Regions from separate parts of the Lysinibacillus sp. NPDC093712 genome, predicted to be linked through region 1. Evidence: predicted binding sites of a transcription regulator. Region 1 holds the regulator's gene; the other holds the start of a gene.
What was found. Region 1 encodes LexA, which represses DNA repair genes until DNA is damaged. Its sites were predicted from a motif close to CGAACATATGTTCG; they were not measured.

Region 1 (16,328 bases):
CATCATCGCCTTATAAAGTATATTAACTCCCATGAACATATTCGTTGGGTAACATTTAATGAAATTGCCAACGATTTCGCAAAACGTTATCCACGCACATAAGGGGGCATTCTATGTGTATTTTTTGTGGTGATTTCATAGCGAACGTACATTGGACAGAGTTTAAAGAAGATGCTACATCAGAAATTATTGTTGGTGACTTACAACGTTCTAGACAGCAATCGAGAATTGAGCGCGTTCAATTCATCAATAAAATTTTAGTTTTATATCAATTAAAACTTACTGAATGGAATGGCAGTAAATTTATTCTTAGCGATTTAAAAGGGAATACATCAATCGTCCATGATTTAGGGACTTTATGGGCTGAAGTAGAAAAGCTTAACGGCTACGCTATTGATCCACTGAGCGCGGACGTAATGGAAAAAATAATGATAGCGAATTGAGTGAAAGTATATGCCATCTAGAAAAAAAGCGATTACGATTTTAACTGGTAGCTTAGGTAGCGGTAAAACAACACTGCTTCAAAGCTTATTAACGCATCATCTACTAACTGAAAACATTGCGGTTATTGTCAATGAGTTTGGCAAAATCGGCTTAGATCATTATTTGCTAAGACAAGCAGAAGAAAAAACGACCTTACTACAAGGCGGTTGTATTTGTTGTCATGCGCGTGAAGATTTAGAGGAAGAACTAAAAAACTTGTTATTTAGTTCTGAACAGGATGGAATTGATTTTGATCGTGTTATTATCGAAACAACTGGCTTAGCTGACCCCGCTCCGATTTTATTTACCATCATGACAAATCCTCTTTTACAACATCGTTTTGTTGTTGATGGGATAATAACAACCGTTGATGCAAAAAATGGCGCTATGCAAATAAAAAATCATGAAGAAACAGTCAAGCAAATCTCGGCAGCTGATATCGTTGCGCTAACGAAAGTAGATATAGTAACGACAAAAGAACTTGATTTGATTTGTGCAGAAATAATAAGAATTAACCCAACATGTAAAATTGTTCATGTTGAAAATGGCAATGTGGAGCCCTCTATTTTAAATGTTGAAAGGAAAATATATAACAATTGTCTACCTAGCAACTATCAGCTACCTCCTCACATCAATACATCGCATATTCATTCAATTTCTTTTGCATTTTTGCAACCGTTAAATTGGAATAGTTTCGGTGTATGGCTTAGCTTATTGCTATATGCAAAAGGAGAAAAAATACTGCGCGTCAAAGGAATGCTAGATGTTGGTGAAGCAGGGCCTATCATCTTAAATGGTGTACAGCATATTATTCACCCTCCTATCCATTTAAGTGAATGGCCTGAAAATACACAGGTTTCACATATTGTCTTTATTATGAAAGATATCCCGCCTACGTTATTACACCAATCATTATTCTCCTTTCAAACATTTCTCGGTACGGAAATCAATTTACTGCATGTTCATTGCATTTAGGAAACATTGTCGAAAGCTTAATACGAATACGTGCTTAGATGAATCCATTCTTTCCTTTCATCTAAGCACGTTTTTTTATGCATTGCTTTAAAAGACCTTCCCTCTATATTCAATTGTTTCATCCATAAACTATCATTTAACATCCATATTTGCCCTCTATTTCTTATCTCTAATCTCCTCTAAACTTTCGATTACTCGACTGTTTTGTTTTTCAATATTTTTTAATCTTTTTTCTATAACAATAGAGGAAAAAACCTAATATAATCATTAATTCAAAAATTATACAATCAAAAGATGATATAATCAAACTTTGGTATACCGCTTCTACATATGAATGCACATATGCAGAGTAAACAACAACGAAAAAAGCAACCGGTTTACAAAACCAGCTGCTCCTTAAAAATTCCAATTATTTCTGGAATTTATTCATTTGAGTCATCATTTGGCGTACTTGCTTTTCAGACGGCGTACGACCCATTTGTGCCATCATCATTCGAATCATTTGTTCGTTAATTGGTGGGTTTTCTTTTAAATATTTCATCATAGCTTGACGTGCAAAATAGAAACCAAGTGCTGCGCCAGCTGCTAATGCGATAATTACAATAATAATCCAGCCCCATGTAGGCATACAACCAACCTCCTCCACTACAATATACCGAGAAAAAAACTCTCCACGCTCCATTATACACCAAATACTAGCGTGTTACTATATATTATAGTGAAAATTCCTAGTGCATTGTATACTTCATCGGCTTTAACCAACCACACTCATTATCTTGTTTATTAAAGGCAATAAAACGCTCACTCATTTTTGCTAGCATTTGAAATAAATCCAAATCAAGCATTCGCGACCCTTCACAATAGACACAGATTTTACGATCTACTAAATAAATTGCCATCTTCCCTTTGATTGGATGTTCTAAAAATAAAGCATTCCGCGCTCTTTCTAAATGAGCATATTTGGAATCTAGCTGTGCTTCTAGCATTGCAGCAATTTCATCGAAGCGGACAGTTTCACATATATACGCGAGTTCTTTTAAGGATTTCTCATTGGCATCTTCACAGCCCTGCATCATTTCTAATAACTTACGCTCTCTACCGAAAATAAACGTTAAATGCTCTTCTTTTATTTTATATATGGAATAGGTTCTCACCAGAAATCCCCCTTCGCTCAGTTTCTTTAACGTAAGTATAGCGGATTGGAACATGTTAATTTGTCAAACGAAGGAGGTAACCATCTTCTATTTTTGTCGAAAAGCTTCTAGTTTCAGCTTATCAAATAATGCTCAGCCTCAAGACCTAGATGAAAATCCATTTCCAGTCCGTTTTAGATGATCTTTCAAACAGGTAACATAAAGGTACAAACGAAAGGAGCTAAAACATATGAAAAAATTTCTTTTATTAACTGGAGGTATTATTGCAGCATGTGTTGCACTTGCATTAATCGGTCCAATTACAGGCTTATTATTTTCAGGTGTACTCGTTGCACTAGGTATGCACTTCTACATTGGGAGTAAATCGACATTTGCAAAAATCATTTGGTTTACAGTTGGTCTAATTGGTGTGCTTTCAGCTGTTTCTAATATTCCAGCAATGATTGGTCTTGCGGCAATCGCCATTATTTATGTTATCTACAAAAAATGGAATGGCGAAGACGTTAAAATCCCAAAAGTGGAAGCGAAAGAAGAAGATCCATTTACAAACTTTGAAAAAGAATGGTCAAATTTAACAAAATAAAAGGAGCGAATTAAAAATGAACTTATTCCAACGTTTTAGATACACAATTGAGGCTGATTTACATCAAGTATTTGATAAAAAGGAACAAAAAAATCCTATCGCCATGTTAAATCAATATATTCGCGAAGCAGAAAAGCAAACTGAGCAAACAGGCAAATTATTAGAACGTCAAGGCAAGCTAAAAGAAAAAATGGAACTTGAGCTAAAACAAAATGCCGAGTTACTAGCTAAACGTGAAGCGCAACTTCAATTAGCATTAGGTAGTGGCGAACAAGACTTAATCGATTTCGCATCTGACGAAGTAGCTGCTTATACAACTCGTAATCATACGTTGCAGTCAAGCATCGAGGCGAGCACACATGAATACTTTGAGCTAGAGCGTAAATTTGAAACAATGAAGCACAAAATTAAAGATATGAAAGTTCGTCAATTACAGTTAATGGGGAAAGAAAATGTCACACGTGCACACCATCAAATGGACGGCATGCTTGCCAACAACAACAAGGCGAATTTCGAAGATTTAGAATCTTATATCGATAAGCTTGCTTACCGTATCGACAAAGATCATGAAGTAACAACTTTTGAGGCACGTCTTGCAGCGCTTGAAAAAAATACAGCCGAAGCTACTTCACCCCTACTCATTGAAAAGAAATAACATGTTATAATGGAAAGAAATAAGGGATGCCTCAATTATTGAAGCATCCCATTTCTTTGAGTATAGGGGGATAAAAAGAGATAAAGGATAATGATCAATGAAAAAGAATAAACAAAGGAAACGGTTTAATCTATTGATTACTATATGTATTTTTGCTTTTCTTATACTTATGTTTCTGACAATCCTATTATTTAGTTATCGTTTTATCGCACAACAGCACATTCAACAAAAAAGTAATGCCTTAATCGACAATGGCGGCATTAGTGAGCTTAAAGAATTAAATGTAAATGGAGACAAACAGTTTCTATTAATTGAAGGTAAAAATAAAAACAAACCATTTTGTTTATTTTTACATGGTGGGCCGGGCTCGCCGTTCCCATATGGCGTCAGCGCTCGAACATTGTATCCGGAAATAACCGATCATTGTGTTGCTGTGTATTATGATCAAAGAGGTTCAGGTAAAAGTTTTAATAAAGATTTATCTATTTCTACAATGAACCTTAGTCAATTCACAGATGATGCGAATGTTATCGTTGATTATATTAGAGAAACTTATCATCAAGAAAAAATATTTGTCATTGGTCAATCATTTGGTACAGTAATTGGAACTCAATTAGTAGCCAACTATCCAAAAAAAATTTACGCCTATATGGGCATAGCTCAATTAACAAATAGTAGTAAAGGGCAAGAACTTGGTTATAATTGGTTACAGGGTGAAGCCATTGCGAATGATGATAAAAAGACACTTCAAGTATTAGAGTCTTTAGGAAAAGGGCCGTATTTTGCAGACGAGGAAGATCAATTTAGCGATCTTATCAATCAATATAAAGGCATGAATTATTATGATGATACAATAAAAAAAGTGAATGTCATTGATTTAATAAAAGGGGCGTTTACCTCCCCTGATTACTCACTACAGGATTTATATAAAGCTTTTATATCAGGTCCACAATTTAGCCTTATAAAAAGCACCGAGCTAAAAAAAGAAATCATTGAAACGAATTTTTTTGAGTCTATAAAGCGTATTGATGTCCCTGTATATTTTATTCAAGGTAAATACGATAAACAGACTAATTATGAATTAGCACAACAATATTATGAATTAGTAGATGCACCAAACGGTAAACAATTTATTACATTAGAGCACTCTGCCCATTATCCAAATGCACTGGATGCTGCTATAATACCAAACGCCATTAAAACGATGGTAGAAGCTCATTACTAGGAAACTGAAATTCCACGGAAATAAATTTAGTAGAAAGAAGGGTGACCCTCTTGCAAAACTTTACAACAAATAAACTTACATTTTGGGTACTATGCTTCTTTTTACTCGTTTTTGTAGAGCTCACAATTTTTAATAATGGTGGCGCTTTTTGTTTAATAATTGGGGCTGTATTGCTCTATTTAAGCTTTTCGAAAAATATACGATTTTTAAAATGGACTGGAATTTTCTTTATCGCCATCTCCCTCTTTACGATGTGGAGTTTGCGCCTATTTATCGTTATCTTGCTCTTATACATGCTCTATCAATACTTACAACGAGAAAATGAACCGAAAATCGTTACATTAGAATTCGAAAAGCTTCCGGCAAATAAAAATGAACTATTTGGTACGATACCTGCACCTGTTGATGCCTATAAATGGCAAGATGTGCAAATCCAACGTCTTGCTGGTGACATTACGATTGATACAACCCAAACGATTTTACCTGCTGGCCCAAGTCTAGTTACAATCCGACAAGGAATTGGCAAAGTGCAAATTTATGTCCCTTATGAAATTCCATTTCGATTACATTACACGACGTTATTTGGAGAATTTACATGTTTGCAAGGTAGTACTCAACGACTGCTGAATGAAAGTATTGTGTTCTCAGATGGCAACCATGAAGATGCAAAGCGTACCCTCGTTATACACGTTGCTACATGGCTAGGAGATTTGGAGGTGCTACGTAAATGATTGCATTTCTTTCAAGAGTATTTACTTTATTTTTCATATTAATTGGTGCAGCATTCGGCCTTCTCTTTGCTGTCTGGGGCGAACCAAATGAAAAAGTTTGGCAACCTTTATGGCAACAAAATTATGATAATATGCCGCTAGGTGGCGTGATTTTAATAAGTCTGTTTGCTCTTAGTTTCATCATTTCATGCTGGATTAGTATGACAGCTCGAGCGCGAGAGGCACAAGCTACTCGCTTTGTGAAGGAATTAATCGAGCCAGATTTCGTCCTTCCTAAAAAACAGGCATTACCGAAACCATTGAAAAAAGCACTTGTTCAAACGAGCGAGCTAATCGATACACAACGGAAAAGTTTACAGCGACTTTCCAATGAACGTGCGGAAGCGAATGATAAAGTCATCCAAGAGCGCATTATTGCCGAACGTCAACGTCTTGCACGTGAACTGCATGACTCCGTTTCACAGCAACTATTTGCCGCTTCCATGTTACTTTCTGCGCTGACAGAAAGCCATGAAAATGCTAAAAGCTTAAAGCAAGTAGAAAAAATTGTACAGCAGGCACAGCTGGAAATGCGGGCATTATTATTACATTTACGTCCTGTTGCCCTGCACAATAAAACACTCGCCCAAGGCTTAGAGGAATTAATTATCGAGCTTCAACAAAAAGTATATTTTCATATTGAATATGAGCTAGAAGAAATGTCTTTATCGAAGGCAGAAGAAGATCATTTGTTCCGCATTGCGCAGGAAGCTTTATCAAATACATTGCGACATTCTAAAGCAACTGAGGTCGAACTATTGCTTGTTGCCCGAGATGGTTTAGCGATTTTACGTATTCAAGATAATGGCCTCGGCTTTGATGTGGAGGCTGATAAATCGACTTCCTATGGACTACAAAATATCGCCGAGCGAGCGGTGGAAATTGGCTGTACGTATAAAATTGTTTCTGTACCTGGAGAAGGTACGATTGTAGAGGTAAAAGTTCCCCTACAGAAGGAGGTTGTTGAAGTTGATCCAAGTATTAATAGTGGATGACCACGAGATGGTCCGAATTGGCGTATCTGCCTACTTGTCTGCACAGCCCGATATTACCGTTGTTGGTGAAGCGGAAAATGGTGCAGAGGCTGTAGAACGTGCCCTCGCCCTTCGCCCACATATTATTTTAATGGACAATGTCATGCCTGTCATGACAGGAGCGGAAGCGACTGCCAAAATATTAGAAGCCTGGCCAGAAGCGAAAATCATGATGGTCACAAGCTTTTTAGATGATGACAAAGTTTATCCGGCTTTAGAGGCTGGCGCGGTTAGCTATATTTTAAAAACATCCAACGCTAAGCAAATTGCTGACGCCATCCGCAAAACAATCGGTGGGGAAACCGTTTTGGAGCCAGAAGTCACATCTAAAATGATGCACCGTATGCGCTACGGTTCGAACACACCACTTTATGAACAATTAACTGACCGTGAAATGGAAGTTCTTTTATTAATGGCAAAAGGCAAAGCCAACCAAGAAATTGCTGATGACTTATACATCGCATTAAAAACCGTGAAAACCCATGTTAGCAATATTTTAGCCAAATTAGATGTCCAAGATCGTACACAAGCGGTGGTCTACGCCTTCCAAAATGGGTTGGCAAAGTAATATTTTATTAGAGTCACCCAGTTATTGGCGGTAGGTGCTGTTTTTGTGGCGATTTGAGTGCTTATAGTGGCGATTCGCCATGCTTTAGTGGCGATTGTTCTTGATTTAGTGGCGATTCATCAGCTTCTATCAGCAATCCAAGCACTTTAATCAGGAAGGGATAACTGAACATTTGATTCAGCTATCCTTTTTTCTACATATAATTTAGAACAATACATCCCGGACAACTTGTGCAATCAATAGAAGGAAGATTGCAGGCAATGTAATTTGAAGCCATTTCACCTTAATATATTGCACCATTTTCATTCCTAAGTGCGATCCCAAAATCGAACCAATAATTTTTGTTTGCCTTTTAAATCAGGAGGTACAGAAGAAACTCCAGCCCAAAGATTAGGTATATCAGACAAAGTATATGGTTGGAATGATTTAATTTACAAACGTTAGACTATACATTAAGCTGTTTCTCAATAAGGTTAGTCCTAGTTAGATTAAATACGGCTGTTTTCACATAAATTGTTGTTGTTAATACATAAAGACCAAGTTAAACCTACACTTTTTGTAGATTAACTTGGTCTTTAATTTGGCTCTTTTTGTATAGATAGTAGTACTTCAACTGAGCAGGTTAGTTGGAATTCATTAGTAGAATCTAAAAAAACAATTTCAAAATTTTTTTATTTGGAAAGTTGTTTTGTAGGAGTATCAATATAGCTTTTCAGTAAAATGGATATTAAACTTAATATTAAGAATAATAAACCACTTAATACGATATATTGAGTACCCATTCCTGATATAAATAATCCACTTACTGTTGTACCGATTGTTATCCCTAGATTACCACACGATAAAAATAATCCATTACCGAATTCAGGAGCTTTTGGAGTTGCAGAAGTTATCCAATATTGACTAATATTATTTCCTATAGCAAATAATATACCCCAGAACAATATCGTTATCATCATAGGTCCAGTGGACTTTCCTGTTAGGAACGATAACATATAAACTATGCCTAATACAATTGGATAAAATATTACAGTTTTAAATGCGTTTTTAGTAAGCAACTTTCCGCCTGCGAGATTTCCAATAAGACTTGCTAAGCCTAATAATAATAATGCCAAACTTAAAGTTTTTCCCGAGATATTTGTAATGGTTTGAAGGTATTCTGCAATAAAACTATTTACGCTCGAAGTTGCAGAACCTATAAATATGACAGTAGCAATCGCTAACCAAGTAATCGGTTTTTTTAATACGCTTATTTGAGCTCCATAAGAAAGCCTTTCCTTAACAGGCATAGATGGTATAAATAACATTGTAGCTAAGAATGCCATAATGTTAACAATCGTAAAGAGTAAAAACGCCATTTCTATGGTTGTATTACTAGCAATATAGTTGGTGATTGGCACACCTAGTACCATACCTCCTGTCACTCCCATCATTACTTTAGAAACAGCCTTTCGAGATTCTTCCTGGCTAACCGAGGTAGCAGCTATAGTCAAAGCTAATGAACAATAAATCGGATGAAAAAACGCTGGAATCGTACGAGCAATTAATAAGATGGTAAAGTCTGATGTTAACATTGAGATTATGTTCCCCAGAACAAAAATTCCAAGTACAAGTAACATTACCTTCTTACGATTTATACCTGAAAACAATAACGGTAAAATAGGACCTGATATTGCAACAGCAAGTGCAAAGAGACTCACTAGTAGCCCTGCTTTGGATACACTGATCTGAAAGTGTTCCGCAATTAAAGGTAATATCCCAATTACCCCCATTTCGGTAGTTAAAATACCGAAAACTCCGACAGTCAATATAAAGATAAGCAAATTATTATTTTTATCCATAGAGTTTTATCTCCAATCTACATTACAATAAATTTATGCACATTGATGTATTATGTGACACACGTGTATTATTATATATATACAGGTTGTTTACAATTATCAAATGAATAGGAATTGTATATTAGTGCACACATCGTTAAAAATTGTGAATTATTTTATAGGAAGTTTGGTGATCTTCATAATGTCAAAAGTGGATAGAAGAATACTTAAATCTCAAGAAGCTATAAAAAAAGCTGTTATTGAATTGATGTCTGAAAAAAAATTTGATGACATTACGATACAAGATATTTCTAATAGGGCAAACGTTAGTAGAAGAACCATCTATCTTCATTACACGGATAAGTATGATTTATTAGATAAGCTCATTGAGGAACATATTAATTCTCTACGGGAAATCTGCGAACAGGAAGATGAAACGGATTCTAAAAACGGAAGTAAAACTTGGTTTGATTATTTTGAAAGTAATTATTTGTTTTTTTCCTCTATGTTAGCCAGTAAAGGGGCCCATTTCTTTCGAAATCGGTTCTTCGAGTTTGTCATCGAAGATATTAAGAATGAAAGGAATGAATGGAATATAACGGAGGGTAAAAATAGAAGTTTAAATGAAGATATTATTCTTCAGTTTATGGGAGCAGCTTATGTAGGGACAGTGGAATGGTGGTTTATGAATGAAATGCCCTACCCTCCCAAAGTGATGGAGGAACAAATAGGGATATTATTTGAGAGAAATTTATAGGTACCTGCATTTTTGTAGATCAACTCTCTCCTTAATTTCACCAGTGGCTATTTTCCAAGTGATATCAATAAAAAATAGAGTCTGAATTAGCTTTCTAATTCAGACTCTAAATATGTGTTTATTTTAAGTTTCACCCCAAAAGTACACCACTATATACGTGATGTACTTTTTCGTCCTTAAGAGATACTAGTTGATTGAAGCGGAGGACGGCAACTCCTGCGGGAACGCACAAAACGTAAGACGCAACAGACCGCGCGTTAGCGAGGGTTGCGGCTTACGATGTGCCCGCGGAAAGTGCCCGCCCGTAGCGGAAATCAACGGCAAACAAAAAGTACACCACTATTTACGCGGTGTACTTTTCGTTTACTTAAAGAGTAACGTTACTTTATCTTGTAATAATTTTATAGCGCTTTAACTTTCGCTACAACATTTTCTACTGTGAAACCGTATTTTTCCATAACTAGTTCACCTGGTGCAGAAGCGCCGAACTTGTCGATAGCAAGAACGTCTCCTTCAAAGCCAGTGTATTTATGCCAACCGAATGATGCACCCATTTCGATTGCAAGACGTTTTGTCACAGCTTTCGGAAGAACTGATTCTTTATATGCTGCATCTTGTTTTTCGAAGCGATCCATTGATGGCATTGACACGACTGCTACATCCATACCTTCAGCTTTTAACGCTTTTTGTGCTTCCACTGCAAGTGAAACTTCTGAACCTGTTGCAATTAAAATGGCATCTGCCACTTCTTTAGAAGCAGGTGATACAGTGTAAGCTCCTTTTGTAACACCTTCGCGAACTGTTTCAATTGATGCGTCAAGCACTGGTAAGTTTTGACGAGATAATACTAAAACAGTTGGTGTTTTTTCAGAAGATACAGCAAGCTCCCATGCAACTGCAGATTCATTCGCATCTGCTGGACGAACAACAGAAAGATTTGGCATTGCACGTAATGAAGCTAAATGTTCGATTGGTTCATGTGTTGGACCATCTTCCCCTACAGCAATTGAGTCATGTGTGAATACATATGTCACAGGAAGACCCATTAATGCAGAAAGACGTACAGCAGGACGAACGTAATCTGAGAATACGAAGAATGTACCACCAAAGACGTTTAGACCACCGTGAAGAGCCATACCGTTCATTGCTGCGCCCATTGCAAATTCACGCACACCGAACCAAATATTGCGGCCAGCATAATCGTCTGCTGAGAAGTCGCCTGCGCCCTTCATTGACGTTTTGTTTGAGCCTGCAAGGTCAGCTGAACCACCGAAGAATGATGGAGTTTTCTTTGCAATTGCATTAATAGCGTCACCTGAAGAAGAACGTGTTGCTACAGATTTACCTGCTTCATATACTGGTAATTCTGCTGCAAAATCTTCTGGTAGCTTACCATTCATAGCATTTTCGAATTGAGCTGCTAATTCTGGGAACTCAGCTTTGTATGCTTCAAATTTCGTATTCCAAGCTGCTTCTGATTGTGCACCTTGCACTTCAGCAGCTGCATTGAACGTATCATATACTTCAGCAGGAATTTGGAATGGTTCATGTGCCCATTCATACGCTGCTTTTGTTAATACAACTTCATCAGTACCTAGTGGAGCACCGTGAGAATCAGATTTACCTGACTTATTTGGAGAACCGAAACCAATTACTGTTTTCACTTCAACAAGTGTTGGCTTGCCAGTAGATTTTTTCGCTTCCTCGATTGCTTTGTTAACAGCGTCTATATCTGTGCCGTCAGCAACTTTTAAATAGTTCCAGCCATATGAATCAAAGCGTTTTTGAACGTTTTCAGAGAATGATTTTTCCAAATCACCATCTAATGAAATATCATTTGAATCGTATAATACGATTAATTTTTCAAGTTTTAAGTGACCAGCTAATGAAATCGCTTCAGCTGCAACACCTTCCATTAAGTCGCCATCGCCGCAAAGCGCAAATGTATAGTGATCGACAATATCATGTCCTGGTTTATTATAAGTAGCAGCTAAATGACGCTCTGCCATTGCCATACCAACTGACATAGCAATACCTTGTCCAAGAGGACCTGTAGTTGCCTCTACCCCAACAGTATGACCGTATTCTGGATGTCCTGGTGTTAATGAATCCCATTGACGGAAGTTTTGAATTTCTTCCATTGGAAGGCCGTAACCTCCAAGGTGAAGTAGGCTATATAAAAGCATAGAGCCGTGACCTGCTGAAAGTACGAAACGATCGCGGTTATACCACTTTGGATTAGCCGGATTGTGGCGAAGTTGTTTTGTCCAAAGCGTATAAGCCATTGGCGCTGCCCCCATCGGTAAGCCTGGGTGACCTGAATTTGCTTTTTCAATTGCATCAATTGACAATGTTCGGATAGCATTAATCGCTAGTTGATCCGCATGTTGAGTCATTATGTTGTGACATCCTTTCTCGTCCTATATATTGTTCTACTACAGTTTAGTCAACATTGTCCTAGAAAACAATGCTTTTGTTATACTATTTGAGATTTATGTCATACTTTATCATCATTTTGTAACTTGCCATTTAAAATGTAAGAACTGAAAGATGAATATTATCCAGCTATAACAATAGAAAATTCAAACGTTCTAGTACTGGATTAATTGTGACATATTAATTTAAAAATTTATTTTTTTTCGCTTGTTTTACCTTCTCAGGTGTAACGTCATTACCTTCTTCATCGACAACTTTAACATTTTCAATCGTATCGCGCATTGACGCTCTAAATGTATCTAAATATTCTTTGCGAAGAGAAGTACGTTCTTTCGCTTCTTCCTCTGTTAAATTGCCCGCTTTCGCTTTTGCAGCTAATTCGTTAATTCGATTAATTTTTTCTTTTGATAACATTGTTACACACCTTTCAATACCTTTATCACTTCAGTATGCAAAGTATAGCATGGTTTCCCTTAAAATGCAGTTATACCAACCCTTAAAAACACTTCTTAGCCATAATTTACATGACTTCCAGATGTTAGTCGTGTATAACTAATTATACAAGGAAAAAATTTATACTTTATTGGAGGAAATAAGGTGAATATCACAACACAACGATTACATATCCGAAAATTTGAAGCACAAGATTTGCAAGCTGTTTATAGTTATATGTCCGATAAATCGGTGATGCACTATATGCCAGAAGGTGTTTTAACTGTAGAACAGGTACAAAAATTTATAACAGATAATAGCGGTGAGCAAGCACAACATTTTGCTATTGTTTTACAAGATCAGCAACAAGTCATTGGTCATCTAGTTTTCCATCCCTACTTTGGCGAACATACATATGAAATTGGATGGGTGTTGAACCCAGCATATTATCGTCAAGGCTATGCTTCAGAAGCAGCGCACGCCCTATTAGATTATGGGTTTACCAAAATGAAGCTTCATAGAATTATCGCTACATGCCAGCCTGAAAATATTGCCTCCTACCGAGTGATGGAAAAAATCGGTATGCAACGTGAAGGATTTTTTAAAAAATGTATACCATATGGTAACGATTGGTGGGATGAATACTATTACGCTATTTTGCAAGAAGAATGGGTAGCTTTAACATGAAATTAATCTTGCCCTTCTACCTACTTGGACAGTTTATTTTCCAATCAGGAGCGTTTTTAAGCATGAAAAAAGATTAGCAGGGCAAATTACTTGCCCGCTAACCTTTCTTGATGTTCTTGATAACGCCTATGTACGGTTGCCTTACTTACATCGAAGCCAAGACCTCTTAGTGTCGCAGCAATTTCCTCATAGGTAAAGCCACGATTGCGTAGCTTCACTATTTCTTCTATAGGCACTTCCTTACGCTCCTGACCATTTGGATTACCACGCTTGGAAAGATTATGTTCGGGACGATAGCCATTTTCTACTGCACGACGCATGCCACGACGAATTTTCGCATTATGGATTTTACGTTGATATTCCTCAACAATAGCTAAAATTTCGAGCAACATCGTATCCATCTCATTCAATTGTACAGGCCCTGCATCACGCATGGAAAAAACATCTGTTTCCGTTTTTTGCAATAAATGAAGTACAGCCATTCGTGCATTACCACGCCCTAAACGTGTTTCATCTTGCACAAATAATGCGTGTATCTCTTTTTCTTTAATATAATCGAGCATTTCAAGTAATCCTTCGCGCTCAACATCATACCCACTATGCTTATCCAGAAAAACATTTTTCACATCGTAGTTTTGTTCCTTAGCATAACGAAGTAATTCTTCTTGTTGACGCTCCAATGAAGAACTTTGTGTCTCTTTTTCGGTGCTCACACGGCAGTAAATTACAGCCGTTCGTTGTTTATTCATCATCTTTCACTTCTCGCAATTTCAATTGAATTGGTGGGTATCTTATTGTCCCCCACTACTGGTATAACAAGTGATTTTCCAGCAACTATTTTTACGCTATGTAATTCGTTCTCGGCTTTCACAAGTTTTATCCAGTCGTCCATACCCATTTTACCACGGTATTGCTCAGCTAACGACCATAAGCTATCGCCATGTTCGATATAGATTTCAGTGTAAGTAATGTCTCCAGGATCAGTTATAACAAGATAACCTGCAAATAGTAAAAATGCGCCTAATAAAATTGAAATATGTGTATTTTTTTTAAACCAATTCATTCATCATATCCCCTTTTCAGAATGTTTGTTCGGAATGTATGTTCTTATGATAAAGCGAACAGACGTTTTTGTCAAACACTTTTCGAACCTATGTTTGCATAAGTGTTCGCATTCTGCTATACTATCTAGTAAGAAGATAGTAAGAAGAATGATATAAAAAAAGAGGTGAGCAATCATGAAAAAAGTTTCGAAAAGACAAGAGGATATACTAGCGTTTATCAAAGAAGAAGTACGTGCAAAAGGGTATCCGCCATCTGTACGTGAGATTGGGGAAGCAGTTGGACTTGCATCAAGCTCAACGGTTCATGGACATTTAGCTCGATTAGAGCAAAAGGGCTTTATTCGACGAGATCCTACTAAGCCACGTGCGATTGAAATTTTAGAGCCAGAAGATTCAATTCAAAAGCAAAGCGTCATCCATGTACCGCTTGTTGGTAAGGTAACAGCTGGATCACCTATAACAGCCATTGAAAATATCGACGAATATTTCCCATTACCTGATATTTACGGTACAAGTGAAGATCAGCTATTTATGTTAGAAATTATGGGTGAATCGATGATCGAGGCGGGCATTTTTGATGGAGATTTAGTCATCGTCAAGCAAAGAGCAACAGCTGATAACGGTGATATTGTTGTTGCAATGACAGAAGAAGATGAAGCAACAGTTAAACGCTTCTTCAAGGAAAAAAATCATTTTCGCTTACAGCCAGAAAACGCTACAATGGAACCGATTATTGTAGACCAAGTTTCGATTTTAGGACAAGTAGTCGGCTTATATCGCCGTGTACATTAATGCATTCTCATACTTAGCAAACAAAAAAGAGAAGCACTCATGCTTCTCTTTTATATTTTAAGCTCTCCTGAGTGAAGGCTGCAAAGAGTTTCTGTGCAGCTAAATCTCCTACTACTGCTTGTTCTTCTGGGTGCCACTGCACTGCTAAACAAAACGGATAGTCTTCGTGTACGAACGCTTCAACTAGGCCATCACTCGATTTCGCTGCAACGATTAGCTTCTCTGCTAATACATTTACAGCTTGATGGTGAAATGAATTCACAGCAATTTTTTCTTCCTCGATAATTGATTTTAACAACGTATCTGGCGTAATTTGCACATAATGTGTAGCAACACCACGAGCCGCTTGTTGCGTATGCTTTAACAGCTTACTACTATGATATTCGCTATCAATATCTTGGTATAAAGTTCCACCTAATGCAACATTAAGTATTTGCATGCCACGGCAAATCCCCAAAATTGGCATTTTCCTTGTAAAAGCCGCATGAATTAAGGCAAGCTCCACCCTATCTCGTTCTGGATGTATTTGTCCTAGCTTCGGTAGAGGCTCCGCTCCAAATTCAAATGGATGAACATCATGACCACCAGATAATAATAAGCCGTCCGTCAACGATAAAATTTGTGCTACATCTTCCTCTACCCCTAGTGGAATAATAAATGGAATGCCACCAGCCTCAATGACACTTTTGCTATAGGCTACATTCAATTTTGACGATAAATCGTCCTCCGCAAATGCTGTAATACCAATAATTGGTTTCATCCATATACCCCCTTACCATAATCCTACATACCAATCGATGATGACTTCACCATAGAAATACACGATAATTGCAGCTAAAGCAATGGATGGTCCAAAAGGAATCGGCGTTTTTCGACCTTGTTGCCGTACTTTG
Region 2 (16,328 bases), on a different contig from region 1:
CACGTTTTAAGTTTTCCGATGACATTGTTTCTTTCATATCAAAATCTTGTGAGCGTATTTCTTTTTCAATCATCTCTTTACCTTTGATGATATTTTCCTCACGCAGATGACGCTTGAAAAATTGCTTAATCTTATTTTTTGCTTGTGATGATTGCGCAATTTTAAGCCAGTCACGACTCGGACCAAATGATTGCTTTGATGTTAAAATTTCAATGATATCACCTGTTTTTAATGGTGTATCAAGCGGTACCATCTTACCATTAATTTTGGCTCCGATTGTACGATTGCCGACTTCTGAATGCACACGGTATGCGAAATCGATAGGTACAGAACCAGCAGGCAATTCAATAACATCCCCTTCAGGTGTAAATACGTACACCATATCCGAGAATAAGTCGAATTTTAATGACTCCATGAACTCTTCTGCGTTAGAAGACTCATTTTGGAATTCTAATATTTCTCTAAACCACGTTAATTTTTGATCGACATTTTGTTTTTCAATATCAATCTTTTTACCTTCTTTATATGCCCAGTGAGCTGCGATCCCGTACTCTGCAATTTTATGCATTTCTTTTGTACGAATTTGAACTTCTAACGGGTCACCATATGGCCCAATAACGGTCGTATGCAATGATTGATATAAGTTTTGCTTTGGCATTGCAATATAATCTTTAAAACGTCCAGGCATCGGTTTCCATAAAGTGTGGACTATTCCTAACACTGCATAGCAATCTTTTATGCTATCAACAAGTACACGAATCGCTAATAAATCATAAATTTCATTAAATTGCTTTTTTTGTAGCACCATTTTACGATAAATGCTGTAAATATGCTTTGGACGACCATAAACATCCGCATCAATTTCGACATCAGAAAGTTGAGATTTCATTTCCCCCATGACATTGTCTAAATAAGCCTCACGTTCATCTCGTTTCTTCTTCATCAGACTGACAATACGATAATATTGCTGTGGATTTAAATATCGAAGTGCAGTATCCTCCAGCTCCCATTTTACTGTCGAAATCCCTAGACGATGTGCAAGTGGTGCAAAAATTTCAAGCGTTTCTTTCGAAATACGACGTTGTTTTTCTGCAGGTAAATGCTTTAACGTGCGCATATTATGCAGACGGTCAGCAAGCTTAATCAAGATGACGCGAATATCTTGAGCCATTGCTACAAACATTTTGCGGTGATTTTCCGCCTGTTGTGCTTCTTTCGATAAATATTTTATTTTCCCAAGCTTCGTTACTCCGTCAACAAGTACCGCAACTTCTTCGCCAAATTCACGAACTAAATCATCTCGTGTAAATTCCGTATCTTCAACAACATCGTGTAAAAAGCCTGCTGCCACAGTTTCTGGATCCATTTGTAATTCAGCTAAAATACCGGCAACTTGCACTGGGTGAATAATATACGGTTCACCAGAGCTACGGAATTGCTCAATATGCGCATCTCTTGCCAATTCATATGCTTTTTTCACGAATGCGACATTTTCCTCATTCATGTAGGATTTGACTAAATCAAAAACGTCCTCAGGAGTCAAAATTTGCTCTTTCGCCATAACATGTCCACCTTGCTCGTCAAATTTTTCAGATTAGATATAAACTTAATTGTATAAAAAATAGAGGTCGATTGTAAAGGGACTGTGTCATATAGTTTAGATAATATCGTGAACACTTCGTATTAAAGGGTAAAAAATACATTATTATAGATAAAAAGACCCTTTGCAAGGCAGGTGTGCTTCGCAAAGAGTCTATAATTTACTAGTTAGTTTGCTTTGTTGTAGGCAACAGCAATTTTTGCACCAACTACTGCATTGTTTTTCACTAATGCGATGTTTGCATCAAGGCTCTTACCTTCAGTTAATTCTTTTACTTTGCCAAGTAAGAATGGTGTTACATTTTTACCTTGAATACCATTTTCTTCGGCTTCTTTTAACGCTTTTTCGATAATGCTAGTGATGAATTCGTGCTCAAGTGCTTCTGCTTCAGGAATAGGATTTGCAATAACTGCTCCACCTTGTAAGCCTAAATCCCATTTAGCACGTAACATTGCTGCTACTTCTTCTGGTGTATCAAGCTTAAAGTTTACATCAAATCCACTTTGACGTGTGTAGAATGCAGGAAGCTCCGGAGTGCCATAACCTACAACAGGTACACCTTTTGTTTCAAGATATTCTAGTGTTAAACCGATATCTAAAATAGATTTAGCACCTGCACAAATTACAGCTACATTTGTTTGTGCTAATTCTTCTAAGTCAGCTGAAATATCCATTGTTGTTTCAGCACCGCGGTGCACACCACCGATACCACCTGTAACGAAAATTTCAATGCCAGCAAGCTCAGCACAAATCATTGTTGCAGCAACTGTTGTCGCGCCTAATTTTTTCGTAGCTAATAAATAGCCTAGGTCACGGCGAGAAGTTTTAGCAACACCTTGTGCATTCCCAAACATTTCAAGTTCTTCGTCAGATAAACCGATTTTAATTTTACCGTCAATAAGCGCAATCGTTGCAGGTACCGCACCGTTGTCACGAATAATTTGCTCTACTTCACGTGCTGTTTGTACGTTTTGAGGATATGGCATACCATGTGAGATGATTGTTGACTCTAATGCAACAATTGGTAGTCCTTTTGCTTGTCCAGCTTTTACTTCTTCTGATAATACGATGAATTCTTTCATGTGTTATTCCTCCATTTCACTTTTTAACAATTCTTCTGATAATTCAGGTCTTACTGTGTACGGGGATGCGAGTGTATTTTTAGCATTCGTTAAACCTGCATCAATGCACACCTCAAACGATTGTCCCCTTAACCAACTATGGATGACAGCACTTACAAAAGCATCACCCGCGCCAGTTACATCTTCAATTTTAGTGATTTCCTTAGCAGCAAAATGACTTGGTGTACTAGTTGTAGATGCAGCATAGACACCTTTGCTACCTGCAGTAATAATGACATGCTCGGCCCCTAATTGAAGAAGCTTTTGAATAGCTTTTTCATAGTTTGCATCGTTTTCAATTTTATGACCAACGATTGTTTCTGCTTCATCTGTGTTACAAATAAACCATGTAACCCCTTGCAATGTATCTGGTAATCGATTCATTTTTGGCGAAGATACCGGTACAATGACAAACGGAATAGCTCGCGCAATCGCTACTTGTTGGATGTAGGCTACCGTTTCTTTCGGGCAATTTAAATCCATAATAAAGCAGCCTGCATTCATTAACATTGGCTCATATTTCTTCAATAAACTTGGCAATAATAAATCATAAACTTCCATGTTTGCAACAGCTAATGCAAGTTCACCTTGCTCGTCCATAATCGCAGTATAGGAACCAGTTGAAGCATCTGGTAACTGTTCGACATAGCGTAAATTCATAAATGATTCGGATGCTTCTTGGATTACTTGCCAATCCGCATCCTTTCCAGCTGTCGTGAGTAACGTCACCTCATGATTAAGTCGACCTAAATTTTCCGCAATATTTCGACCAACCCCACCTACACTGAATGAGGAGCTAGCAGGATTAGAAGTTCCTAATTGCACGGTCCCTCTTACATGAAATTTCCGATCGAGATTAGCTCCACCGATACAAATAATTTCATTTTCCTCAGGTAAAATATAAGCACGGCCAACAATTTTCCCTTGCTTCGTTAAGCTCGACACTAGGTTTGCAAGTACTGGACGGGACAGATTCATCTTATCTGCCATCTCTTGCTGAGACATAAACGGATTTTTACGAATTAAAGCCAGTACCGCTTGTTCTCTTTCATTCATAGCATCACCTTTTATTATATTTGTTTATATCATAAACTTTTGTTTGAATAAAGTCAAACATTTCTCTTATTTATGCATCTTACAAGGTTTTACAACAAAAAATAGCACGCTAGAATACTTCCTAGCATACTATTTGTACTTTTCATGTCGTTTATACTATTATGTTCAATCAGTTCTGTTCATTACTATAGAATTTGTTTTAATGTGCTAGTTTATTCGGAGATTGCTTTTTCACGATGATAACAAACAAACTAGCTAAAACACATAATACACCAGCTAAGAAAAACGCCCATGTGTACGAGTTGAAAAATTTATAAATGAGACCTCCACCGTATGCTGCGACTGCAGCACCTGCCTGATGGGATGCAAAAATCCAACCATAAATAATACCACTTTTTTGCGTACCAAAAATTTGTCTTGAAATACTAACAGTTGGCGGTACAGTTGCAATCCAATCTAATCCATAGAACGCGGTGAAAATAATGAGTAATGTTAGAGAACCTTGCATTAAGGCATACGGCAGTAAAACTAAAGAAGCACCTCTTAAAAGATAATACCAAAATAGTAACCAACGATTATCGAAGCGATCAGATAACCAGCCTGATAATGTTGTTCCGACTAAGTTGAATATTCCCATGAACGATAGAAACGAAGCAGCCGTTACTAACGGTACACCGAAACTAATACAATACGATACAAAATGCGTACCAATTAACCCGCTTGTTGATAATCCGCAAATAAAAAAACTACCTGCTAAAAGCCAAAATTCTTTCACTTTTATTGCAACGAATAAACCATTAAAAGCAATAATAATTGGGTTTTTCTTATTTTCTACTACACTTTCCGCTTTTTCTTCCTCAAGTCCATATGCAAGAAGCCCAACGTCCATCGGTTTATTTTTCATAAACAATAAAATAACGATAAACATAATGGAACTTAACACCATTATTAAAGCAATTGCCCATCGCCATGAAGAATTTTCGATAATCATTGCTAATATCGGGAGAAGAACTAATTGTCCTGTTGCAGTACTGGCAGTTAATATACCTAAAGCGAGTCCTCTTCTTTTTTCGAACCAATGATTCGCAACAAAAGGACTTAAAACGGTTAAAAAGAGGCTAGCCCCTAGACCAATAATAAAACCCCAAATAATCATCAATTGCCATGCTTGCTGCATTAACAATGTGAGCGATATGCCTATAATTAATATCCCCATAGCAGCTAGCATCATTTTCTTTAATCCCAGAACTTCGAGTAATGCCGCCATAAACGGACCGGAAATTCCATATAGAAAAAGACTAATGGCAAAAGCCATTGCTATTACCGAACGATCCCACCCAAATTCATGTTCAAACGGACCAATAAAAACACCTGATGAAGATAAAGTAATGCCTGCTACAATAATTGAAAAAAATGTTATCATTAAAATAAACCAACTGTAATGAATACGTTTCATAACGCCACCTACATTTCCAGAAAAATGTAAAACGATTGTTTTTATATGAAAAAAATTTAGAATACAGGTATGCTAAAAAATATATGTATATACATATATAATAATGACTCGCTATTTTAGATGTCAAGAAAATAATTCCATTTTAGTGGTACAATATAGTTTAACGAAAAACTTAAAAGGAGATCTAGTTATGGAGAGAAATTACACAGACATTGACTATACTCAAATTTGCGTATGTGCGAATCTTAGAAAAAAGACTAGGGCCGTTACGCAGCTATATGATAAAGCTCTTGAACCTACTCATTTAAAAGTTACTCAATACTCGATGCTAGCAAATATTGCCCATCATAAAGCAGTTTCAGTAAGTCAATTGGGTGATATTCTATTACTCGATCAAACAACGATAACTCGTAATGTCAATCTATTGAAGAAAAATGGCTATGTGGATGTTACGCGTGATATACAAGATGGCCGAACTAAGATAATTTCTTTAACGGCTATAGGAATTGAAAAATTAAATGAAGCAGCGCCAATTTGGATGGACATACAGGAAAAAATCATAGAAGATATTGGACTTGAAAAATATATAGACTTTTATGAAACGCTAAAAAAAATTCAAAAAGTAGTGAAATCCTACGACTAATATTGTCAGAATTGTTTGGGTGCCTGACACTTTATAAAAAAAGGCTGTCCCAAAATTCGGGACAGCCTCTTTCGTTTATTAATATTGAATTAATGTTTTCATGCTTAGATCGCCAAGTTTTGCACGACCGTTTAGTTCGATTAGCTCAATTAGGAATGCACAGCCAACAACTTCTCCACCTAATTGTTGAATTAGGCGAACTGTTGCCTCTACTGTACCACCAGTTGCAAGTAAATCGTCACAAATAAGCACTTTTTGACCTGGTTTGATGGCATCTTTATGCATTGTTAATGTATCTTTACCATATTCTAAACCGTAATCTGCACTAATTACTTCACGTGGCAATTTTCCTGGTTTACGAACTGGTGCAAAGCCAATTTCAAGCGCATAAGCAACTGGGCAGCCTATAATGAAACCACGAGCTTCAGGACCTACAATAATTTCTGCGCCAACTTCTTTAGCGTATTCAACGATTTTATCTGTTGCATATTTGTAAGCTGGACCGTTATCCATAATTGTTGTAATATCTTTGAAGCTAATGCCTTCTTTTGGCCAGTTCTCAACTGTTGTCACGTATTGCTTTAAATCCATAGTTCTTGCTCCTCCTACGAAATTGTATTCGTATATAAATTTAATCGTTCATCAAACCATTGCTTTAGCTCTATATATGGTGCATAGACAAGTTTTTGCTCTATTTCAATCTGTTCTGAACGTTGTTTGTAAGACGGCGCCTCAGTTAATGCCGTTTTCGGCGCATTCACGTTGACAGTCGTCAGTCCACTCTCCATTCTAACAAAATTGAGCTCAAAAAACACCTGTGTCATAAATTTTAATGCTTCTAACGGCCAACCCGTATGCTTTGCTAAATCCGTTAAATGCATATCTAATGGAAATGCAGGGCGTTGCTTTAGAAATTTATAGTACCAGGCAAATTGTTCACGCGTAGGCATTCCGTTGAAGTACTGGGAATCTGGCATATAAAAATGAGCATAAATACGGGAAGGTGCAGTTTTTAGTAATACATTTTCTAATAATTGAACGTTGTGTGGTAAATCAAGCAACACAATATAATTTGTTTGCTCTACATTGGACAGTTCAGCATCAACTAAGTGAATTGGCACACCTAGCAATGAGTGATAATAGCTCATCGTCTCCGGACGGAACGCATAAAAAACAGCTTCCTCTTTTGGCACTGTATGCAACCAACGAGATGTTTGACGAATTCCACGAATATCAAATAATTGCCACTCTGTGGTTTGAACATCCTCAATCATAAATTGTGGCTTTTTACGTCCTTGCCACTCATTAATTTGAAGATCGCCAATAAACGATACTTTAATGCCGTATGTCAGCTCATTATACAAATGCCCTTTATTAAAACCTACACTATCCAATTTCTCAAGGCCGTCGGTTAATTCCATTTTAATGTGATTTTCAGCAGCACCAATTTTACGCATCGAAGCAATTTCCACATCCTCAAGCACATACACTGGCTTCTGGAAATCTGTGCCGAACGGGCCGAGCGTCGCAATTTCTTCTATGGCATCCGCGGAAATCTCATCAATTTTAAGCGGAATATCAATTGAAACAACCGGCGTTAATTGCTCTTCTGTTAAGCATTCTCTTGCTTGTGCATCCAATCGCGCTCGCAGTTCATCCACATGCTCCAATGGTAACGTCATTCCCGCTGCCATCGGATGTCCGCCGAAATGTGGTAAAATATCTCTATTTTTCGCCAATTCATTATATAAATGGAACCCTTCAATACTACGTGCAGACCCTTTTGCTGTCCCTTTCTCCAAGTCCAGTGACAGTACAATTGTTGGACGATAATAAAGTTCAACAAGTCTTGATGCAACAATACCTACAACGCCAGCGTTCCAGCCTTCCCCTGCTACAACTAAAACAAGTGAATCCCCAATCTTTTCATCTGCTTCAATTAAGGCAATCGCCTCATCTGTAATACTTTTCACGATATCTTTACGTTCTGTATTACATCCATTCAGCTGTTTAGCTAGAGCTGTCGCCTTTGGTGCATCCTCTGCCATTAGTAACTCAACAGCTGGAGACGCTTCGCCAAGTCGCCCAACTGCATTTAAACGTGGCCCAAAATAAAAGCCAATCGTTTCTTCATTGATTGTGGCTTGCTCTGCACTTGCTACTTCGCACATTGCCTGTATCCACGGGCTAAGTGAACGTCTCATTTCCTCAATGCCACGTTTTACAAGATAACGGTTTTCGTCGACTAGTGGTACTAAATCGGCCACGGTACCAATTGCCACAAACTCAAATAAATGTGTTGGCAGCTCACCATATAGGGCATGCGCTAATTTAAATGCCACACCAACACCCGCCAGCTCACCAAACGGATAATGACCTTCAGGTACTCGTGGATGTAAAATGATATCCGCTTGTGGTAACTCTTCACCAGGCTCATGGTGATCTGTCACAATCACATCCATTCCAAGTTCCTTTGCTACTCGAATCGGTTCAATACCTGAGATACCATTATCCACCGTTATAATTAATTGAATGCCCTCTTCATAGGCTTCACGAAATAATGCTTCGTTCGGACCATAGCCATGTAAAAAACGATTAGGTATTTTAAATGACACATCTACTCCAAGGTCTTGTAGTACATTGAGCATGACCGTCGTACTTGTCACACCATCGGCATCATAATCTCCGTAAACTAAAATTTTCTCATTATTTTCAAGCGCTTTCTGGATGCGCTCTACCGCTTCTGCCATACCATGCATTAAAAACGGATCATGTATATTTGCTTCTGTCATATTTAATAAGCTTTCTGCATCGGCTGATGTTGAACAGCCTCGGGCCACCAAAATTTTCGCCGCAATAGCAGAAAGTTGTAAGTCATTTTGTAATGTTTGTACAAGTTGTGCGTCTGGACGCTCAACCTGCCATCTTTTTTTCGATAAAATCATATTTCTCACTTCCTCACGAAGGCTATTATACCGAAAATCGAGCATGTTCGCACTATCCACTAGCTTACTAGATTTATCCTGATTTAATAGATTGTCTATTTCTTCGTTATTTCTAACATACAGGACACTTTCCTTCCACATATTAAAAAGCCTACTCTAAGAAAGAGTAGACTTCGGAGTGGACGGCGACAAATAAAGTGCCAGGCACTCAAACAATTTCAGTTGATTAGAGCAGACGACGGCGATGAATGCACCGCAACAGACCGCCCGCAAGCGATTGTTGCGGCTTACAAGTGCGCAAGCGAAGTGCCAGGCACTCAAACAATTTCAGTTCCTTTCGAGGCAGCGACTAATGCTTCGATTTTAGCCACATTTCCTTCATGCAAAGCCGCCACTATTGTACTGCCTACAATTACGCCATTGCCAAGGGCACCCATGCTCACCACTTGTTGAGGCGTTGAAATACCAAAGCCCGCTAACACAGGTATGTGACTCATATTACGCAAACGTGTAAAATGACCTTCTAAATCATCTGCAAAGCTTGCGCGAGCCCCAGTAATACCGTTTACAGTTACTGCATAAACGAAACCTTGACTAGCCGCTGCTATACGGGCAATTCGCTCTGGTGGGCTTGTTAACGATACAAGTTGTACAATATCAACACCATGGGGATTTAAAGTTTGACGAAGTATTTCACTTTCCTCTAGTGGTACATCAGGAACGATTAATCCTTTTATCCCCCCTGCTACACAAGCAATGGCAAATTGCTCTAAACCATAAGCTAAAACGGGATTAAAATATGTCATAACGACTAATGGAACGGTAATCTCTTGACGGAATGAGGCAAGCGCCTCTAGAACTTTTCGCAATGTTACACCTTCTGCTAAAGCTCGTTCTCCTGCTTGTTCTATCGTAGGACCATCTGCAACAGGATCGGTAAACGGAATACCAACTTCAATGGATGTCACACCCATTTTTTGTAATGACAAAATAGTTGGCTTTAACGTTTCAAGCCCACCGTCTCCTGCCATAATATAGGGCACAAATGCTTTATTACCAGTATTGTTCACTTGATCAATTGCCTGCTGTAATGTTGTCATTATTTATCACCTCCAAGTACTGCACGAACAGTATGGACATCCTTATCACCGCGGCCTGATAAACAAACAACGATGATGTCATCAGCATTCATTTCTTTTGCAAGCTTTGCTGTATACGCAATAGCATGTGCACTTTCCAGAGCCGGTAAAATACCCTCTGTGCGACTTAGTAATTGTAGACCTTCAAGTGCCTCATCATCTGTAATAGAATCAAAATTTGCGCGTCCGATATCATGCAAATAACAATGCTCTGGCCCCTTCCCAGGGTAATCAAGACCTGCTGAAATGGAATGTGCCTCCTGAACAAAACCATTGTCATCTTGAAGTAAATACATGTAAGCTCCGTGAAGAACGCCTAACTGACCGCCTGCAATGGCAGCAGCGTGTTTCCCTGTATCAATACCACTTCCAGCTGCTTCTACACCATATAACGTTACCGATTCATCATCGACAAATGGATGGAACATGCCAATAGCATTACTACCACCGCCTATACAAGCGACAACGGCATCTGGTAAACGTCCTTCTTTTGCAAGGACTTGTGCTCTTGTCTCCACACCAATGATACGTTGGAAATCACGCACGATTTTCGGGAATGGATGAGGACCTAGTGCTGAGCCTAAAATATAATGTGTATCTTCGACATTCGTCACCCAATATCGAAGAGCAGCATTCACTGCATCTTTCAGCGTTTTCGAACCTGTTTCAACTGACTCTACCTTTGTGCCAAGTAGCTCCATACGGAAAACATTTAATTGTTGTCGCTTGATATCTTCAGCACCCATAAAAACAACACATTCCAAATTTAGCAATGCACATGCAGTCGCTGTCGCTACACCATGTTGTCCTGCTCCCGTCTCTGCCACTATTTTCTTTTTACCCATGCGCTTGGCAAGAAGCGCTTGACCAATAGCATTATTAATCTTATGAGCGCCTGTATGATTTAAATCTTCACGCTTCAAATAGATTTTGGCTCCACCAAGCTCTTTTGTTAAATTTTCAGCATAGTACAGCGGTGTCTCACGACCTACATATTCCTGTAAATAATAAGCTAGCTCGTTTGTGAATGTTGGATCTGCCATCGCCTCATCAAAAGATGCTTCTAATTCTATTAATGCCGTCATTAATGTTTCTGGAACATACTGGCCCCCAAATTTCCCGTAGCGCCCTTGCTTCGTCGGTACACTATTTGCGATTGAATTTGTCATTATGCTCTCCCCCTCTTACTGCTTGTAAAAATGCTTCTATTTTTTTCGAGTCTTTGCTACCCTCTGTCTCAACACCGCTTGAAACATCTACCATAGAAGGTGATACAAGTGACAGCGCCTCTTGAATATTTTCTAACTTTAAGCCACCTGCTAGTATTAGCTTGTCACGTTGGATGCCGGCTGCCTCAAGTAATGTCCAATCAAACGTATGACCACTTCCGCCTTTATAATCCGTGCCAGGAGCGTCGAATAAATAATAATCAACATCATAGTTGGTCGCCGCCTGCACGTCCTTAGCGCAATGGACAGAAAGAGCCTTAATCGAAGGATAGCCTTGCTGAACAATAAAGGCCGGCGTTTCCTCGCCATGATACTGCACATAATCCAATGGCACACTCGAGACTGCCAGTTGTAATTCCTCAGGCGTTGGATTAACAAAAACTCCTATTTTCATAATTCCTTCAGGTACATGCTGTGCCAATTGTTGCGCCTGTTCTATGGACACTTGGCGTTTACTTGGTGCAAAGACAAAACCGATGGCATCCGCTCCTGCTTGTACCGCCGCTTTCACATGTTGTACTTCTTTCAAACCGCAAATTTTCACCTTCGTCATACTGATGCCCCCACTTTATTTACCTGTAATTGTCGAAGTGCACTCCCTGCATCGCCACTGCGCATTAATGATTCTCCTACAAGAACAGCGCTTACGCCCATAGCCGCAACCTTTTTAGCATCCTCATTATTCCAAATACCACTTTCACTAATCAGCACCCGTTGCTCCCCAAATGGAAAAGCCACTGCAATTTCTTTCGTACGTGCTAAATCTACTTCAAATGTGCGTAAATCTCGATTGTTGACACCAATTAACTTTGCACCTAGAGCTACTGCCCGTTCAAGCTCTTCAACATCGTGAACTTCTACTAACACTTCTAGTCCCAAGCTTGTTGCAAAGCTAAATAATTCTTGTAACGTTGCATCGTCAAGTGCTGCAACAATGAGTAAAATAATCGATGCACCAGCAGCCTTTGCAAAGCGTATTTGCACTCGGTCAATCATAAAATCTTTACATAAAAGCGGGGTTTGAACAGACTTCGCAACCGCTGCTAAATCTTCAAACGAGCCTTGGAAAAATGCTTTGTCCGTTAAGACTGAAATAGCTGCTGCACCTGCTCCAGCATAAATTTTCGCCTGTTTTACAGGATCAGCTCCTTGTGCAATAAGTCCCTTCGACGGAGAAGCACGTTTCATTTCCGCAATGACTTGCAAAGTGTCAGCAGTGTTTAACGTTGCAAAAAGAGAGTGGCGCTTTATTTCGTTGAAATCGGCTAATGGATCTGGCTGTGTAAGTAAGTCGGCTACCTCTATTTTTTTCTGTTCTATAATTTTAGTTAATATATTCATTGCCCAATCTCCACCTCTTTAATTTTCTCACTATAAGCGGCTACTGCCTCTAATTTTTGTAATGCACGTCCACTGAAGATACTATCCCTAGCAATGGCTACACCTTCTTTGACGGTTTGCGCAATCCCATGGCTAAATAAACCAATTCCAGCATTTAGCAATACCGTATCAAAATAAGCACTTTGTTCACCTGCCAGCAATTTGCGCATAATGGCTGCATTGTCGTTAGCATTGCCACCTCGAATCGCTTCTAAAGGTGCATAGTGAAGTCCTGCGTCCTCTGCTGTTAAGGCAAACGGAATCAAATCTCCCTTATCTACTAAGACAAATGTATTTTGACCAGCAAGTGACGCTTCATCTAAACCCATCGGACCAGAAACAACTATCGCTCGCTGACGTCCGAGCATTTGTAAAACGGAAGCATATTCCATCACAAAGTTTGGGCGATTAATGCCAGTAAATTGAGTTGATAATGGCACTGGATTTGTCAGTGGCCCGACAAGATTAAATATAGTTGGCTTTCCTAAGGCACGGCGTACCTCTCCGATACGCTTCAATTTGGGATGTACATTTGGAGCATATAAAAAAGCAATACCTTCTTTTTCTAAAAGCTCTACCGTCTGCGGAATAGAAATATTTGTATGAATACCTAATGCCTCTAACACATCCGCACTACCTGATGCAGATGAAATTTTACGATTACCATGCTTAGCCATTTTGACACCTGCCCCCGCTAATACAAAGGCCGATGCAGTACTAATATTAAATGTATTTAATCCATCACCACCTGTACCACAGTTATCCATATAGACACCTGCTTTAGCTGGTACTTCCAGTGCAAATGAACGCATAACCGTTGCTAATGCCGTCACTTCATGAGCCGTTTCGCCCTTTGCCGATAAGCTTAATAGAAAATTAGCTATTTCTTCTTTCGGTGTAGTTTGTTGGAACATCCATTTTGCAGCTTCTATCATTTCCTCGTACATTAAATGCTGACGCTGCTGAACCTTTCTTTTTATCATTTCCATCATTTTATCTCACCTTCATTTTTCAAATGTTGTAAAAATAACTGTTCTTCCGCTGTTACTTGTTTCAGTACATTTTTCACATTTGAATATTTTGTTACCGTTATCGTGGATTGCATATGCATTGTGTTATTTTCAACAACAATTGACTTACCTGTTAATGCAAAATCTAAATGCCCATTAAATCCTATAAATCCTATAGCACCACCAAAAACACCTGCTGTTTGAGTTGTGTTTGCTATATTACTTTCGGTTTGTTGATTTGACATACTTGTAGATGAAAATGGCGGTATTGTCGCAGCTAAGACATCTATTGCATGTAGCATCGGTAATAGTTGCCCTTCTACATAGGATGTCATATGCAGCTTCTGCTTCGAACGCTCAATTCTCATCGCATCGATCACTTGAATGGAATCACGAAAACATACATTTGCTAGCTCTTGTTGTACAGCCGTAACAAGAACTGCATGCGATTTCCTCACTTCAGTATTTTCGTACAGCTTACGTTCATTTTCTCTATCTTCTAAGTTGGTTGTGCCGCGTGGAAAAGAGCCCTCAGTAGGTGTCGCAATAACGCGTTCCCCCTTTACTTGAACCAAACTTTCAGGCGATGTTCCCATCACAATATGATCATCAAATGTTACGTAATACATATATGGGGCAGGATTTTTCTTTCGTAATTGACGATATAATGCAAAGGCATCTCCATGCATAGTAGCCATAAAGTGTTTGGAAAGAATAACACGTGTATGCTCCTCGCTTAACGTCTCTGTTATGTTTGTAACAGATGTTGCAAATTGTTGTTCTGATAACGGCTTTAGCGCTTGATAGCTCCATGTTGTATCTTCAACTTCTTTGCCTGTTAATAACTGCTGAGCCAATTCCTCTAAATTCGGCTCTTTATTTTCTGCATCGATGTTTGTATGGATCAATGTAATTTCATCCGTTAGATGGTCAAAAACAACGATCGTTTCATAAACATGAAAATGTATATCTGGTCCCTCTAAAATTTCTTGATTTCTTGGTACGTTATTTGTAGCACTACTGCCAATAAACCCTATTGCACCACCTGAAAATGGAAATTCAGTCGTATTCGAAATACGAGGCATCAAGCGTTTCAACAATACGAAAATGTCGCCTTTATGTGTATACGTTTTTCCCGTTTTATAGGAGTATTCCGTAATCTCATCGCCTATACCTTTATATGTTTTTCGAGGATTGGCACCTATGAACGAATAGCGTCCTGCCCCTTCATGCTGTGCTGAACTTTCTAGCAAAAATTTATGTGTACCTTGCAAGCGTCTAAAAATTAATATTGGCGTTAACGAATCCCCATTTATTTTCTTCACCTTTGTTCTTGAACTGGTTGTTTGCATATCGACTAAACTCCTTTTAAACATTAATTTTACGTTTCTCGATTTAGCAAAAGCATAAAACAAAACAAAAAAAGCCCTCTGCAAAAAGGAAATTTCCTAATTACAGAGGACGATCATGACCGCGTTGCCACCTCATATTAGAGCTATAAAGCTCTCACTTATGTGCATCATTACCTATAGCAAATAAAATCTATCGCAGTGTTTTTTGTGCGAAAGATTTATAGGCATATGTCTAATAAACAGTTGTGTAGCTAACTGTTTAAGATGAAGCACCCCCGATAACGTGGGGAATCCGTTTGCTATTATACATAGCAACTCTCATAAGTCCATTCACATAAGCTACAAATCAGTTTTCACCAGCCACTGACTCTCTAAATTGCACACTTAAGCTACTACTCTTATTCAACAATTTCTCAGCTATTCTCGTCTATGCTCTGCTCATCTGTTCTAGGCTAATCTCGCTCCCGAGACCTTCTACCTTATCCGAACGAAAAGTTAGCCTTATTCTATGCCACCCTACAATAATTGTCAACCAATTCTGATTAAAAGATTACAAAGTTGCTTATTTCTTTTCACATTTGTTAGGGACTTTCATTATTTTAAGTAGATAAAATAAACCAACGAACAAAAATATAACTCCTAAAAAATTCAATACAATATTTTTAAGTAATTCATCTTTTACTGTAATATTTAAAAATAAAGAACCAACCAGCACAATAAACAAACTCAATACAATTTTCAGCAATTTCATTAATTTTCCCTCCTATAAAATCACTTGTTAGTTTAATTTATTTCCTTTTCTATATATAATTTATATATCATATTTATAGTCTTTTAAAGAAAGGAGTATAATCATGAAAAAATTTCTAAACCTTACAGCGTTAATACTACTAGTAATATTTACTCTCAATCTCCCCTCAGCTAATGCAGAAGTATCATCAAATAATAAAAGATTTATTTTAACTGACTCTGCAACAAAAGAAAGTTTCATCGTAACAATAAATACTGACAACGGCATAAAAACGGTGATTGTAGACGACGGAAACACAACTGAAAACATTGTCTACGATACTAAAAAAAATGAAATGTTTTTAAACGGTGAAAAACTTTCAGATGAAATAGTAAATTCTTTAAAAAAATTTGCTGAAATTGAAAATGAGCATACATCAATCAATAACCATCAATCTATTCACTTGCAAAACAATAATCCAACACTTTTATCAGTTGATCAAGGTGCTGGATTTGGTACAACATGGGTTTATGAATTTACAGATTATGGACAAATTAATGTTTCTGGCTTAACTAAAGCTGCACTAATAGGTGTCCTCGCAGCCATACTTACAAAAAATGTAATAGTAGGTGTTCTAGCTTCTATAGCAACTGCCATTTTTTCTTCA

Region 2: ACQKNX_RS10720 (carbohydrate kinase) is a predicted target of LexA. The motif match lies at 3,810-3,823, and genes of this name have one in related genera.

The regions. Positions count from the first base shown of each region.
Region 1 is NZ_JBNNUU010000001.1:31,081-47,408, reverse strand. Features, by position in the region: gene ACQKNX_RS00255 (polysaccharide deacetylase family protein) at 1-102, shown strand, start outside; gene ACQKNX_RS00250 (hypothetical protein) at 114-443, shown strand; gene ACQKNX_RS00245 (CobW family GTP-binding protein) at 454-1,458, shown strand; gene ACQKNX_RS00240 (YneF family protein) at 1,868-2,086, opposite strand; gene sirA (sporulation inhibitor of replication protein SirA) at 2,187-2,612, opposite strand; gene ACQKNX_RS00230 (ABC transporter permease) at 2,842-3,195, shown strand; gene ACQKNX_RS00225 (PspA/IM30 family protein) at 3,212-3,850, shown strand; gene ACQKNX_RS00220 (alpha/beta fold hydrolase) at 3,948-5,075, shown strand; gene liaF (cell wall-active antibiotics response protein LiaF) at 5,126-5,806, shown strand; gene ACQKNX_RS00210 (sensor histidine kinase) at 5,803-6,840, shown strand; gene ACQKNX_RS00205 (response regulator) at 6,815-7,447, shown strand; gene ACQKNX_RS00200 (MFS transporter) at 8,119-9,288, opposite strand; gene ACQKNX_RS00195 (TetR/AcrR family transcriptional regulator) at 9,470-10,024, shown strand; gene tkt (transketolase) at 10,426-12,420, opposite strand; gene ACQKNX_RS00185 (DUF896 domain-containing protein) at 12,641-12,874, opposite strand; gene ACQKNX_RS00180 (GNAT family N-acetyltransferase) at 13,058-13,579, shown strand; gene ACQKNX_RS00175 (YneB family resolvase-like protein) at 13,666-14,331, opposite strand; gene yneA (cell division suppressor protein YneA) at 14,328-14,642, opposite strand; gene lexA (transcriptional repressor LexA) at 14,818-15,435, shown strand; gene ACQKNX_RS00160 (gamma-glutamyl-gamma-aminobutyrate hydrolase family protein) at 15,473-16,195, opposite strand; gene ACQKNX_RS00155 (prepilin peptidase) at 16,208-16,328, opposite strand, start outside.
Region 2 is NZ_JBNNUU010000002.1:646,143-662,470, forward strand. Features, by position in the region: gene ACQKNX_RS10710 (RelA/SpoT family protein) at 1-1,561, opposite strand, end outside; gene ACQKNX_RS10715 (pseudouridine-5'-phosphate glycosidase) at 1,768-2,682, opposite strand; gene ACQKNX_RS10720 (carbohydrate kinase) at 2,686-3,777, opposite strand; gene ACQKNX_RS10725 (MFS transporter) at 3,977-5,233, opposite strand; gene ACQKNX_RS10730 (MarR family winged helix-turn-helix transcriptional regulator) at 5,424-5,876, shown strand; gene ACQKNX_RS10735 (adenine phosphoribosyltransferase) at 5,955-6,467, opposite strand; gene recJ (single-stranded-DNA-specific exonuclease RecJ) at 6,482-8,821, opposite strand; gene trpA (tryptophan synthase subunit alpha) at 9,139-9,921, opposite strand; gene trpB (tryptophan synthase subunit beta) at 9,921-11,129, opposite strand; gene ACQKNX_RS10755 (phosphoribosylanthranilate isomerase) at 11,107-11,742, opposite strand; gene trpC (indole-3-glycerol phosphate synthase TrpC) at 11,739-12,530, opposite strand; gene trpD (anthranilate phosphoribosyltransferase) at 12,527-13,558, opposite strand; gene ACQKNX_RS10770 (chorismate-binding protein) at 13,558-14,931, opposite strand; T-box leader at 15,034-15,346, opposite strand; gene ACQKNX_RS10775 (hypothetical protein) at 15,494-15,682, opposite strand; gene ACQKNX_RS10780 (hypothetical protein) at 15,786-16,328, shown strand, end outside.